Regions from separate parts of the Paenibacillus intestini genome, predicted to be linked through region 2. Evidence: predicted binding sites of a transcription regulator. Region 2 holds the regulator's gene; the other holds the start of a gene.
The links. Region 2 encodes CtsR, which represses protease genes until heat stress. Its sites were predicted from a motif close to ATGGTCAATAAAGGTCAAACA; they were not measured.
Positions count from the first base shown of each region.

Region 1: the regulator CtsR is predicted to act here: its motif matches at 5,417-5,437, upstream of clpP (ATP-dependent Clp endopeptidase proteolytic subunit ClpP).

Region 1 is NZ_JAURUN010000012.1:134,089-141,530, reverse strand. It holds gene J2T16_RS24700 (gluconeogenesis morphogenetic factor MgfK) at 1-643, shown strand, start outside; gene whiA (DNA-binding protein WhiA) at 650-1,582, shown strand; gene J2T16_RS24690 (HPr family phosphocarrier protein) at 1,808-2,077, shown strand; gene J2T16_RS24685 (SIMPL domain-containing protein) at 2,252-3,004, shown strand; gene J2T16_RS24680 (stalk domain-containing protein) at 3,372-4,469, shown strand; gene clpP (ATP-dependent Clp endopeptidase proteolytic subunit ClpP) at 4,730-5,326, opposite strand; tRNA gene J2T16_RS24670 (tRNA-Arg) at 5,507-5,581, opposite strand; gene J2T16_RS24665 (sugar-binding transcriptional regulator) at 6,080-7,111, shown strand; gene gap (type I glyceraldehyde-3-phosphate dehydrogenase) at 7,233-7,442, shown strand, end outside.
Region 2 is NZ_JAURUN010000018.1:56,161-63,602, forward strand. It holds gene radA (DNA repair protein RadA) at 1-789, opposite strand, end outside; gene J2T16_RS27545 (ATP-dependent Clp protease ATP-binding subunit) at 1,080-3,542, opposite strand; gene mcsB (protein-arginine kinase McsB) at 3,739-4,809, opposite strand; gene mcsA (protein-arginine kinase activator protein McsA) at 4,838-5,356, opposite strand; gene J2T16_RS27560 (CtsR family transcriptional regulator) at 5,388-5,849, opposite strand; gene J2T16_RS27565 (GNAT family N-acetyltransferase) at 6,346-7,442, opposite strand, start outside.

The DNA.
Region 1 (7,442 bases), on a different contig from region 2:
TGTGCGGGAGCTTAGCCGCGTGTTTGCCGTTAGAGGTCAGGTGCTTCCGGCAGCAGGTCAAGCTGTTGTGTTACACGCTGAGATGGAGGATGGATCAATTATTACTGGTGAGTCCAAAATCCCTGAGGCAGGCGGGCGTATTAAACGTGTCTTTCTTGAACCGGATCACGTGGAGCCGTTGCCAGAAGCTGTGGAGGCTATACGCCAAGCAGATGCGATTCTTATTGGCCCAGGTAGTCTATATACGAGCATCCTTCCTAATCTGCTTGTGCCCAAACTGGCAGAAGCTGTCGTTCAAACGGATGCGGTGAAGATGTTTATTTGTAACGTAATGACACAGCCGGGAGAGACCGATAATTATACAGTGAGTGATCATCTTAAGGCAGTGCATGATCATATTGGTCACCAGCTCTTTGACTACGTGATCGTGAACAATGGTGACATTCCGCTACAAGTGCAGAATAAGTATGCGGAAAAAGGAGCAAAACCGGTTGTTCTCGATATGAATGTGCTGAAAAGTTCAGGTTATCAGGTTGTCGCAGATACGCTGGTTTTGTTCAAAACCTATCTGCGCCATGATGCTGATAAGCTCAGCCATCATATTTACCAACTGGTCCAAAATTGGATGTTACGGAAGAGGTGAAGTCCCATGTCATTTGCAGCACAGACCAAAAAAGAATTAACGATGATTGAAAGTGAAGCGTGCTGCGAACAGGCGGAACTTTCAGCCCTCATCCGTATGCTTGGTGCAGTGCAGTTATCGAATAAAAAAGTCATCTTGGATATTTCGACAGAGAATGCTGCGATCGCAAGAAGGGCATACTCTCTGCTTAAAAAGCATTTTCAAGTGCATACGGAATTGTTGGTTCGCAAAAAAATGCGGCTGAAGAAGAACAATGTGTATATTGTTCGTGTTCCGTCTATGGTTCAGGAGATTCTAAAGGAGCTGCACATCGTCTCTGAAGGATTCTTGTTTACTCCTGGCATTAATGAAGAGTTACTGGAGAAGAATTGTTGTAAGCGAGCCTATCTTCGTGGTGCGTTTCTGGCAGGTGGTTCCGTAAATAACCCGGAGGGCTCCTCATATCATCTGGAGATTGCGTCCATGTATGAAGAGCATTGTCAGGCACTGGTGGATTTGGCTAATGAATTTCATCTTAATGCCCGGTGTATAGAAAGGAAAAAAGGATTCATCCTATACATTAAGGAAGGCGAGAAAATCATTGAGTTGCTTAGCATCATTGGTGCTCACCAGGCCTTGTTCAAGTTTGAAGATGTTCGAATTATGCGGGACATGCGTAATTCGGTGAATCGAATTGTCAATTGTGAGACAGCTAATCTGAACAAAACGATTGGCGCAGCGGTTAGACAAATCGACAATATCCGTTTACTGCAAAAGGAAGTAGGTTTGGAATCTCTTCCGGATAAGCTACGTGAAGTAGCTGAGGTAAGGCTTGCTCATCCCGATATCAATCTGAAGGAAGTAGGCGAATTGCTAAAAGGTACGGTTAGCAAATCAGGCGTGAACCATCGCCTTCGGAAGATTGATGAGCTTGCTGAGAAAGTGCGCGCGGAACGTTAAAGTTGAAGGTTGAAAAGAATCATTTAGGTTTAAGGTTTGTTATGACCTTACCAGGTCGTGTTGGGTTACTCGTGCGGGTGAAGGAGAGGCTTCGGCTCTGGATTTTGGCCTAAGCCCGAGGGCTATGTTTTTTCTTCTAGTGTCCTGCACGGGTTAATGGTATAATGTTGTATAAATATAATTGTGTATTTAATGTCCAGATTTCATAATAGGGGGTAAGTTTCTATGACAAAGCACCCGGTAGTTGTCCGTTTGAAAACGGGTCTCCATGCCAGACCTGCGGCACTGTTCGTTCAGGAAGCGAATAAGTACTCATCTGAAGTGTTCGTCGAGAAGGACGATAAAAAAGTAAATGCTAAAAGTATCATGGGAATCATGAGCCTTGCGATCAGTACAGGTACAGAAATCCATATTAGTGCTGAAGGCGCGGATGCGGATCAGGCTGTAAACGCTTTAGTTAGCCTGGTGAGCAAGGAAGAGCTTGAGAACCAATAAGCTTCATGAACTCAATTCAATCCATGAAGAAGTCCCGCAAGGGGCTTTTTTGCGTTTTATATAAAATTTAATTAAACGGGTCCGTCAAGTGCAACATTATGGAATTTGTCCCGTCTGTTAAGGTATCAAATCGCTTCAAGTTTGAGAAGTTAACATATGAGGAGGTTATTCGTAATGGGTAAACAATGGATGAAACCGTTTGGTGCAGTGCTGGTGGCAAGTTCGTTGCTGGTCGGAGGAACGGCTTATGTAGCTCCAGGAAACTACGCTTATGCTGCCGAAGTTCAGGGCGTACAGCAAAATGTAATCAATGTCGTAGGTAAAGGTGAGATTCAAGTGAAGCCGGATATTGCCTATCTGTCCATCGGTGTGAACAGTACTGCCGATACTGCGGCGTCAGCACAGAAGGCAAATGCTGCTAAGATCCAAAAGGTTACTAATTTGCTGAAAAACACATGGAAGATCAGTGCAGATGATATTCAAACCAGTCAATTCTATGTGCAACCAAACTACACGTATAGCGAAAAAGATGGACAGAAAATTAAAGGTTACACAGCACATCACACGTTGACAGTGACATATCGTGATATGGACAAGATTGGTGAATTGCTGGATGCCGCATCCCAGGCGGGTGCCAACAACATCGAAAATGTACGCTTTACAGTAGAGAATCCGGAGAAATACGAATCCGAAGTGATTGCTAAGGCGGTAGCTAATGCAGATGTGAAAGCAGGAGCGATCGCTAAAGCGGTTAAACGTCAGCTGGGTACTGTTCTTTCGGTAAGTCAGCCAGATGCTAATGTTCCTGTGTTCTATGCATCAGAGCTCATGTCGCAAGCGAAGAGTGAATCAGATGCAGGTACACAGATTGAGGCTGGTCAGGTCAAAGTAAGCACCGTTCTGAATATCACGTATGAGATGAAGTAAGGAATTTTGCACATCACGGGATAAAATATTAAATATTAAGAATTTATAAAAATGACAAAAGCACTGTCCTTCGGGGCCGTGTTTTTTTGTTGCACATGCTGGCTTTGAGGAAGCGAGGGTCAGAAAGTACTTGTGTTACCTGTCTAAGAGATGGTCGAATCATGTCGTTTTTGTAGCATTGTTCGTGACAAAACGTTCATTTTCTGCGATTAATATCGTACGATTTTCATCAACATTGTAACTGGAGCTGTAAACCTTTCCGAAAAAGGGTTAATTATAATAAAGAGGCAAGCGTATGGCCTATGAAATCTAATTAAATTTACATACGCATTAAACCTAAATGAAATATTAGAGAGGAGTTTTACAGATGAAAACATGGAAAAAGTGGACGAGTGCATTATTGGCAGCAGGTGTAATTATGGGAGGAAGTACAGCGTGGATGGATCAATCGGTTCAAGCAGCATCCGTATCTTCCAAAGTAACTGCACCGGCTGAAGTAACGTTGAAATCAGGCGGTAAAACCCTCACGCAAAAAGGGTTGCTCCAAGGTGGATCTACATGGGTGTCGCTGACAGCAGTTAAGGATGTAGCAGGCGGGACATTGAAATATGATGCAAAAACAAAGTCATATACCGTAACTGCAGCGAACAATGCAATGACTGTTAGTTTGATGGATGGACAGCCGAACGTGTATATTAATGGTTTTTATCCTCAAGTGGAAGCAAAGTTGATCCAGGGTCGTTTGTACATCCCGTTCTCTGCAATGAGAGATTATTTGGGTGTACAAGGTAGCTGGGATGCCAAAACCAAAACACTGACCCTGAGCAAGGTGAAACAAAATAACGTACAGGTGAAATCGACCAAAGCGAATGTAACCGTTAAAAATGCTGAGGTGGATGTGCAGTACCCGCAAGTGAGCGGACTGGCGAGCAAAGAGGCAGAAGCTGCGATTAACAAGGTGCTCAAAGATGAAGTAGACACCGCTGTTGCGGCGTTCAAAAAACAAACGTCTGAATTTGGTGGAGCAACTGCAAATCGTCCATATGCATTCGAAGCTTCGTATGTGGTGAGTTACAATGAGAACGGCGTACTGGGTCTGATCACTCAACGTTATGAGGACTATGCAGGCGCACACGGTATGACTTACCGTACAGGTCACACGTTTGCACTCGACACTGGCAAAGAGCTGACACTGGATGATGTAATTGCTAATAGCAAGTCGATGCGTGAAACGATCAGCAAAAAGGTTGGCGAGCAACTGAAAGCGAACACGGGATACTTGAGTGGCTACAAAGGCCTTAACAAAGATCAGGATTTCTACGTGACGCCAACAGGTGCAGTGGTATTCTTCCAGTTGTATGAGTACACAGCATATGCGGAGGGCTTCCCTGAATTCAAGTTCACTTACAAGGATATTCTGCCTAAAGGAACCGCACCATTCAGCAACGTAGCTTCGGAGAAGTAAGTTCGTATTAGGTTAGATGAAATCATAAAATAAATTAAATTCAAGTCAAGAGCACTTATACCGTTTCTTCGTGAAAAATAATAAACCGGAAGCCTCCGTCGAAGCAAGAATGACGGGGGCTTCTGCTTTATGCAGGCAATGCACCCCAAGACCGGGTGGTGATATTGCCTGTTTATAATTAAAAAGCGCAGAGCGTGCTCACCTATATTCAGGTGATGCCCGCCCTGCGCTTATTTACGTTGTCTCCAGGTAGCTAAAGCTTAGATGCCTTGGGAGCCTACGTTTTGGATTACTTTATCGATGATACCGTAATCGGCTGCTTCAGCAGCACTCATGAAGTAGTCACGATCTGTATCTTTTTCGATACGCTCCAGAGGTTGACCTGTGCGCTCGGAGATGATGCGGTTCAAGGTATCACGCATTTTCAGAATGCGACGTGCACGGATTTCGATGTCCGACGCTTGACCTTGTGCGCCACCCAGTGGTTGGTGAATCATAATTTCACTGTTTGGCAACGCAAAACGTTTGCCTTTTGCACCGGCATTCAACAAGAATGCACCCATAGAAGCCGCCATACCTACGCAGATCGTAGATACATCCGGTTTAATGAACTGCATTGTATCGTAAATTGCCATCCCCGCTGTGATGGATCCGCCTGGGCTGTTGATGTATAGGTGAATGTCTTTCTCCGGATCTTCCGCTGCCAGGAACAACATCTGTGCCATGATGGCATTCGCTACAACGTCATTCACGTCGCTGCCAAGGAAAATGATACGATCCTTCAGCAATCTGGAATAAATATCATAGGCGCGCTCACCCCGGTTGCTCTGTTCAACGACCATTGGAATATAACTCACGTGAAAAACCTCCTCGGAAATGTAAATGTTAAATGGTGTTTATACTTAAACTGTTACCGTATTAACCACATCATAAACAATCTCAAACAAAAAGTCAAAGAAAGTCAAACTAAGTTTGAAAAAAAAGAAACCTTTCCGGTTTCGTTGGTTAAATGCATTATGAGCTGTTAAAAAATTAAGTGGCGCGCCCGCCAAGAATCGAACTTGGATCTCAGGCTTCGGAGGCCTACGTCATATCCATTGGACCACGGGCGCAAATTATGTGACAGCAATAATGATTATAGCTTATGCACTGGTGAATTGCAAGCAGTTGCTTTGCATGAACATGGTGTGGTTTTCCTTACGATTAATGGGCTCACGTTGTCTTTCATGAATGGGCTGAGTTATTCCGAAGATGGTTTGAATTGTTTCGGAAATGATCATGATGAAGAAAGATGGATAAAGCTTGTATTTCAGTACATGCTATAAGAAGTTTTGGACATGCCCTATGAAAATGAAACACAGCAAGATATAGATGTTATGTGTGGACTTCTTCTATATATGGTGTGAGATCCTCATTTCCTTATCTCGATGTGTTGAGGTTGTGAAAATAGGCGCGTATAAACGCCTGCTAACCTGTCGAAATAAGCAATTGAAACACTTGCATCTCGCGTCAGTTTTAGGTAGAATGAACGTGGGACTTAAAAAGTTAACCCGGGACATTTTAAGGCCATGCAGAAAGCTTGGAACATGAAGCTTGCGGGAGTGGAAAGCATGCGAACGATCTTGGAAGTGCAAAAGCAGCTTCTGCCCGATCTCATGGATGTCTTGAAAAAACGCTATACGATTCTGCACCAGATCATGTTATCGGATGTGATTGGGCGGAGAACGTTAGCCAATTCCATGCAGATGACCGAGCGGGTTCTGAGAGCTGAGACCGATCTGTTAAAGGCTCAGGGACTTATCGAAATTGACAGTGCAGGGATGAAGATCAGCGAGGCGGGTTATAATTTGCTGCAGCAATTAGAACCTGTCGCGAAAGAGCTGTTTGGATTATCCGAGCTGGAAGAGCGAATCAAGCAAGCCTACGGTCTGCAAAAGGTAGTCGTGGTTCCTGGTGATTCGGATATATCTCCTTACGCCAAAAGGGAGCTTGGAAGAGCTGGAGCAAAAGCTCTCAGCAGTATCATGAATGACAACGACGTTGTCGCTGTAACAGGCGGATCAACAACGGCCGAAGTCGCAGAACAACTCACACCACCGACTTCAATGAAGGGTGTCTGGTTTGTACCAGCACGTGGCGGGTTGGGAGAGAGCCTGGAAATTCAGGCAAATACGATTGCATCCACGATGGCAAAACGGACAGGGGCTCAATACAAACTCCTGCATGTACCGGATTTGCTTAGTGACCATGCCTATGAATCACTGATCCAGGACCCGGGAGTTCAGGAGATTTTACAGCTGATCAGGCAATCGCGCATCGTAATTCATGGCATTGGTGATGCTGTGGAGATGGCGAAGAGACGCAAGCTTGCACCGGAGATCATTGACGAACTTCAGGAGCAGGGAGCTGTATCGGAGTCCTTCGGGTATTACTTCAATGGTCAGGGTGACGTGGTACATACCATGCTTACGCTGGGCATGCGGCTTCAGGATATCGAACGCACCGATGTAGTCATTGGCATTGCGGGCGGCAAAAGCAAGGCAGCTGCCATCCATTCCGTACTGCGGTTCGGACAGGAAGATATTCTGATTATTGATGAGGCTGCGGCCGAAGTCATCGTCGCTGACATGGAAAACATCTAACTTTTCAGAGATGAAATGGTTTTATTTTGAACACAACTCTTGTTGTCTTGACGGACTTTACCGTCTGTCTTGAATATATAGCTTCATAAAAAACTAATCAAAACTTGGGAGGAACTTACTCATGATTAAAGTAGGTATTAACGGTTTTGGACGTATTGGTCGTTTGGCATTCCGCCGTATTCAAAATGTAGAGGGCATTGAAGTAGTAGCAATCAACGACTTGACTGACGCTAAAATGCTGGCTCATTTGCTCAAATATGATACAACTCAAGGTCGCTTCGATGGCGATGTTGAAGTACATGATGGTTTCTTCAAAGTAAACGGCAAAGAA
Region 2 (7,442 bases):
GCCAATCTCGTTAGTAGAACCGAAACGGTTCTTCACCGCACGAAGGAGACGATACGTATGATGCCGCTCTCCTTCGAAATAAAGCACACAGTCCACCATATGCTCCAGCATACGCGGACCAGCAATGGCACCTTCTTTGGTAACATGCCCTACAAGAACCGTTGCAATGCCTCGGCCTTTCGCAATCCGCATGAATCTGGACGTACATTCCCTTACCTGTGCTACACTTCCTGGTGCGCTGGTAACTTCGGGCAGATATACGGTCTGAATGGAATCGATGACAAGAAAATGCGGCTGGATCTGATCCACCGCTTCCTCAACCCGCTCCATATTGGTTTCACAGAGCACATACAGCTCCGGCGAGAGTGCACCGAGACGGTCTGCGCGCAGCTTCGTCTGCTTTACGGATTCTTCTCCAGACACATATAACACGCGTAGCCCCGAGTGGGTCAGCGCATGAGAAGTCTGTAACATCAACGTTGATTTTCCAATCCCCGGGTCGCCCCCCACCAGAACAAGCGAACCTGGCACAATGCCGCCGCCCAATACACGGTTCAGTTCACCGATTCCAGTCTGTACACGCGGCTCCTGACCGCTATCTATATCTATGATAGGAAGCGGTTTATCTTTACTGTCAAACAGAGGAGAATTTCTTCCTTGTGTTTTGACTACCGTTTCAGTTTCTTCTATCATCGAATTCCAGGACTGACAGCCAGGACATTTCCCGTACCATTTGGGGGCTTCATAGCCGCATTCCGTACATTGAAACTTGGTTTTTACTTTGGCCACTTCAGCACTCCTATTGATTTTTTTATTTTATAGCAGCATTTTGCATTATTCGACAAAATTTACTCGTTGCCCTGACATACAGGGATACTAAAAGTTTACCATTGTTTGAGATTTTTCGTAAAGGATTATCGCAAACTTTACACATGTTCCTCATCAATATCGCTTCATCTCAATCAAATCTTCACACATCCCTTTATATATTCGTACATACGAAAAAAACCTCCCCGGCCAAAGCCAGGGAGGTTCTATATATGCGGCTAGCTGAATTCATTCAGCCACATACGTCATATTTATTTTGTTTCAATTTCCTCATTGGTTGGAACTGCTACTTCCTTTTTCGTTACAGACAATGCACCATTCTCTTCGTCGATGAGTAAGGAATCCCCTTTAGTCACATTACCTGTAAGCAACTCTTCAGACAATTTGTCTTCAATGTGCTTCTGGATCGCCCGGCGAAGTGGGCGTGCACCGTAAGCAGGATCAAAGCCAGCTTTCGCCAAGAAGGCCTTAGCGTTATCTGTGAGCTCAAAATCCACCTCGTACTCATTAAGACGTTTACGTAGGTCCTCACTCATAAGAGTAACAATCTCAGCAATGTGTTTCTCTTCGAGCGAATGGAATACGATGATTTCATCGATCCGGTTCAAGAACTCAGGACGGAAGCTTTTCTTCAGCTCATCCATCACTTTGCCCTTCATATTATCGTAATCTGCACCTGCATCCACAACAGCTGTGAATCCAAGAGTAGAATTACGTTTGATCGCTTCTGCACCCACGTTGGATGTGAGAATAATCAGTGTATTACGGAAGTCAACAACACGGCCTTTGGAATCCGTCAGACGACCATCTTCCAGCACTTGCAACAAGATGTTGAAAACTTCGGGGTGAGCTTTTTCCACTTCATCCAGCAGGACAACGGAGTACGGTTTGCGACGAACTTTCTCTGTCAACTGACCGCCTTCTTCGTATCCAACATAACCTGGAGGCGCTCCGACCAGTCGTGCTGTGGAGTGCTTCTCACCATACTCGGACATATCAATCCGGATTACAGCATTTTCATCACCAAACATCGCTTCAGCAAGTGCGCGAGCCAGCTCGGTTTTACCTACACCGGTAGGGCCGAGGAAGATGAATGAACCCATTGGGCGTTTCGGGTCTTTAAGTCCTGCACGTGCACGGCGAACAGCACGGCTAACCGATTTAACAGCCTCATCCTGACCGATTACACGTTCATGAAGAATGGACTCCAGATTCATCAGACGCTGTGTCTCTTCTTCTTTCAACTTGTTTACCGGAATTCCTGTCCAGTTGGCTACCACTTGAGCGATATCCTCTGGAGTGACTTCGGAATCGGTACGACCTTGTTTTTCTTTCCATTGATTTTTCGTTGTATCAAGCTCTTCACGGATTTTTTGTTCCGTATCACGCAGTGCCGCTGCCTTTTCGAACTCTTGACTCTGAACCGCGGCGTCTTTTTCCTTACGGATATCTTCCAGACGGCTCTCCAATTGTTTCAGGTTTGGCGGAATGGTATAGGAATTCAATCTTACTTTTGATCCTGCTTCATCGATCAAGTCGATCGCTTTATCCGGTAAGAAACGATCTGTAATATAACGATCCGACAATTTGACAGCTTGCACAATCGCTTCGTCCGTAATTTTCACACGGTGATGCGCTTCGTAACGATCACGCAGACCATGCAAAATTTGAATGGCTTCTTCCGGTGATGGTTGATCCACTGTAATCGGTTGGAAACGACGCTCTAGCGCAGCATCCTTCTCGATGTATTTGCGGTACTCATCCAGTGTCGTTGCACCGATGCACTGTAATTCTCCACGAGCAAGAGCCGGTTTCAAGATGTTCGATGCATCAATCGCGCCTTCTGCGCCACCTGCACCAATCAGTGTGTGCAACTCATCAATGAACAGGACAATGTTGCCCGCCTGACGAATCTCATCCATGATTTTTTTCAATCGATCCTCGAACTCACCACGATATTTGGTTCCAGCAACAACCGAACCCATATCCAGCGTCATTACACGTTTATCACGCAATGTTTCGGGAATTTCGTTTGCAATAATTTTCTGGGCAAGCCCCTCGGCAATCGCTGTTTTACCTACACCCGGTTCACCGATCAATACCGGGTTATTTTTGGTACGACGACTCAATACCTGAATCACACGCTCGATTTCCTTGCTACGGCCAATAACTGGGTCAAGGTTATTCTCTCTGGCATACGCCGTCAAATCACGAGCGAGGCTGTCCAGCGTTGGTGTGCTTACATTGGCAGGTGTGCCGTTGTGGCTGGAAACTGCTTCACTACTACCGAGCAATTGCAGTACTTGCTGACGTGCTTTGTTCAAGCTGATGCCAAGGTTATTGAGCACACGTGCCGCAACGCCTTCACCTTCACGGATCAATCCGAGAAGAATGTGTTCTGTTCCAACATAGGTGTGGCCGAGTTTACGCGCCTCATCCATCGACAATTCAATTACTTTTTTCGCACGTGGCGTATATGCAATGTTCGTAGGTTGCTCTTGGCCACGGCCAATCAGCGTTTCTACTTCATCCTGAATTTTTTCCAATCCGAGTCCCAGGCCGATCAGTGCTTTGGCAGCAATGCCTTCACCTTCACGAATGAGGCCGAGCAAAATATGCTCCGTACCGATGTTATTGTGACCGAGACGGACAGCTTCTTCCTGCGCGAGTGCGAGCACCTTTTGGGCCCGTTCCGTAAATCTTCCAAACATCATATCTCCTGCACCTCCATGGTTTTGGATAAAACGAGGGATTCCATTCTATTTGAATGCCCCTTCGTTATTCTTCATATCACTTTTGTTTGCAGCCATGCTGCGAATAAAATCATTGGTAGCTTCAGTCTAGATGGAAGCTTATTATATAAAAGCCGCAGATGCGGCATGAAACCCATATTAACGCTTAAAGGAAGGTTTAACCAGAACTTTTAGCTGCATTGATCGTATCACGAATTAACTGAGCACGGTAGATGTCGCGCTCATCTGTACGCATATCCCCAAATGTTTTTTGTAAAAACCCTGGCTGAGTCATTACATTCAACTCATTCATCACTGGAATCGATAATCCTTCCAACAAACCAAGATCTACGCCGAGCCGCACATCCGACAAACGTTGCGCTGCTTCCTTCGTATCTACAATCGCTGCATGAGACAAAATCCCGTAGGAACGCATCACTCGATCCGTAATACGCAGTCTGGAATCAGTAATGAGCCGTTCTCTTGCGGTACGCTCATGACCAATCATCTGTAAAACAACACCGTGGAGGTTGTCAATCACTTCTTGCTCCGTCTGTCCAAGTGTAATCTGATTGGAAATCTGGAACAAGTTGCCCATCGCCTCGCTACCCTCTCCATAGATCCCTCGCACCGTTAATCCCACTTGAGATACGGCACTGAGGATACGGCCAATCTGCTGAGTCATAACCAATGCGGGAAGGTGCATCATAACCGATGCCCTGACACCTGTTCCAACGTTGGTTGGACAACTGGTCAGATACCCTCTGCGATCATCAAACGCATAATCCACGTGCGCTTCAAAAGCATCATCTATAGCGGAAGCTTTCTCCCAGGCCTCTTTGACCTGGAACCCCGGATAGAGGCACTGGATACGCAAATGATCTTCTTCATTGATCATAATACTTACCGACTCATCCTCACTAAGAATTACGGCTCCGTTGGTCGATTCATTCGCCAGACTCGGACTAATCAAATGTTTTTCCACCAGCACACGCTTGTCGAGTTCGTCAATATCGATCAGATCGAGTGTAGTAAAATCACCAAAGGCGTGTACGTCATCGTACTGAAGTACTTCGCTCAGCTTATTCAGCACCTCTTCCGATTGCTCACTCGAAGCCAGCATTGGAAACGGGATATGCTGAAGGTTACGTGCGATCCGGACACGACTGCTGATTACGATCTCCGAATCAGTTGCATCACTGCGCATCCAGTCACTGAGCGCCTTCTCTGTAAAACGCAGATTAGGCATCATGCTTCCCTCCTACTTATGACAAACTTTACTCTTGAGCTATTTCTTTTTCAAGTTCCCGGATCTGGTCACGAATCTGAGCGGCCTCTTCGAACTCTTCTTGAGCAATGCTCTGCTGCAGATTTTGCTTCAGATCGGCAATTTGCCGTTTCACCTTAATACGCCCGCCTGCTCTGGCAGGAACTTTACCTACATGCGATGTACTACCATGCACTCGCTTGAACAAAGGGTCCAGACGGCTGTCAAAATATTTATAACAGGAACTGCAGCCAAAACGACCAACTTTGCTGAACTGGGCATACGTCATGCCACATTCTTCACATTGCAGCGTTTTAGCAGGAGCAGCACCTGAACTTTTGCCTGCCGGATCAAAATCGAGTATTCCTGATAACAGGTTGTGAATAGAGAATCCTCCTGCTGTTCCAGGAATCATCTCCCCCTTCTCTCGGGCACATGATTCACAAATATGAAATTCCGTCTTCTCGCCATTTACAATTTTCGTAAAATGAAGTGTAGCCGGACGTTTGTTACATTCTTGGCACAGCATATAGATGTACCTCCTTTGATCCCGATAGTTTTCATTTACCGAGCAAAGATATTAGCATTGCCTTCAACATTCTGGCACGAATTTGATCCCGGTAAGGAAGTTTGACCATAAGAACTTCTCTCGACACAGCCGCACGCATCAACCCGGCTTCCCGCTTACTTAAAAAACGCGCTTCTTCCAATTGATAAATCAAGCCTTCCGCAGCAGTCTGTCCAATCTCGTCACCAATACTGTGATGCAGATGGTTGTGCAGCGCCGATTGGGCAGGTAATTCAATGCGTTGTATACGAACATATCCACCACCGCCACGTTTACTCTCGACGAGATACCCTTTTTCAAGAGTGAAACGGGTGCTGATGACATAATTGATCTGGGAAGGTACACATGAAAACTGATCTGCCAGATCATTACGCTGAATTTCAATCATTCCTTCGGGACTTTCATGCAAAATACCCTTCAGATATCGTTCAATAATATCAGAGATATTACGCATCCAATCATCCTCCACTGTCTGAAACGTTAAGTCAATAAGGACCACACGCCCCCCACAGAGTACACCTTCTCCACCCATTTAACCACTCAGAGAAACAGCGAATCTTGCTGATACAAGTGTTAAACAGGAGAACAAAGGAAGCACGAAGGTCCTTGAATATCCCCTTGATCTTCCAATGATGTGTTCCGACTTACGGTACTTTTCATCAGAGAACAGTAAGAAAGCTAACGTCATATCATAGGTAAATAGCACGTATTCCAGAAATATAATCCTACGTATTTAACCTTGAGTTGACTTTGACTTTCTTTGACTTTATATACATTATAGCATATTTTACTGTTTTGCCAAGTGGGGGCACTATTCATTTTTTACGATTTTACACGAAATATTCGCCTGACACAAAAAAACCTCTCCCGGACCTCGGGAGAAGTTCTCATTGCTTCCAATTGCGCTTAGTATCTGTTGGAATGAAGTCGTACTCGATATAGATCGTCGCTCAAAAGAAATCAAGCAAATAGGTTTCGCGTTTGGGAACTGCCTTTTCCAGCGCTTGGATAGCGCTCACTGGCCCTTCCAATCTACCGATCTGTGCCATCTCTGCGGGTCTACGATAACCCATTAACACGGCTGAAAGGGATTGAATACTGAGACGAATCGGCTGATTCAGCTGACCTTCGCCATCCGATTTTGCCTTTTTCCATATTGAAGCGGTTCCGTTCATCGCCACGTTTAATTCCCATACACCTTCGTTCCACGGAGCGTAAGCATCTTCGACGTCAAGCCAAATCTGTACGGGCGAGTCTTGACTGGCAAAAGGATACTGCGAAATGAACTGCTCCACGCTCACGATTCGTGCCATAAAGTAAGGCACTACCTCTTGCCCAATCCGTGGATTGTCCAATTGAAATGCAAGCAGATCACTTGCAGGTGCCTGTAAAGTTACTTCGTTAATCATGGAATCGTGATTAGCAATGAACGTCCAAAGCCCTCGTCTGGACTCTTCATTCAAATGAATGAACTCACCGATGGTAAACTTACTTTCCTTGACTTCGTAGAGGACATACCCTTGCGGCACTCCTGCCTCATCATAGTATACAGCACGCTGGCTTCCTTTTTTGACATAAACGGAATTTTCCCACCACGCATCATCACGATTCAAAGTCCCATTATAGCGCGCTGCATAAGCGTCATACACCTGCTTCAATTCTGCAAGCTCAGCATTACCACGTTTGATCGTGCCTGGTGTCAGTTGCTTGGCAGGCAGTTGAGCCGTAGACAATTTGTATTTCTTATATTCAACATAGATTTCCCAGCCATACTTTCGATAAAAAGAAAACGAAAACGGATGCAGGAAAGATACACTTTGTTTATTCCGATTCATTTCTTCTAGTGCGTATTTCAGCAATCCTGCTACCCAGCCCTTACGTCTATATTCCGGCCAAGTCGCTACACCTGCAATTCCACCCATTTCAAAGGACCTTCCGTGGATATAGGTCTGAAAAGGAATAATCTGCAGCTTGGCTCCAACCTGACCATCCGCATAAACCCCCAATACATTATGCTTAGCGAATTCCTGGCGCCGCTTCTCTAACT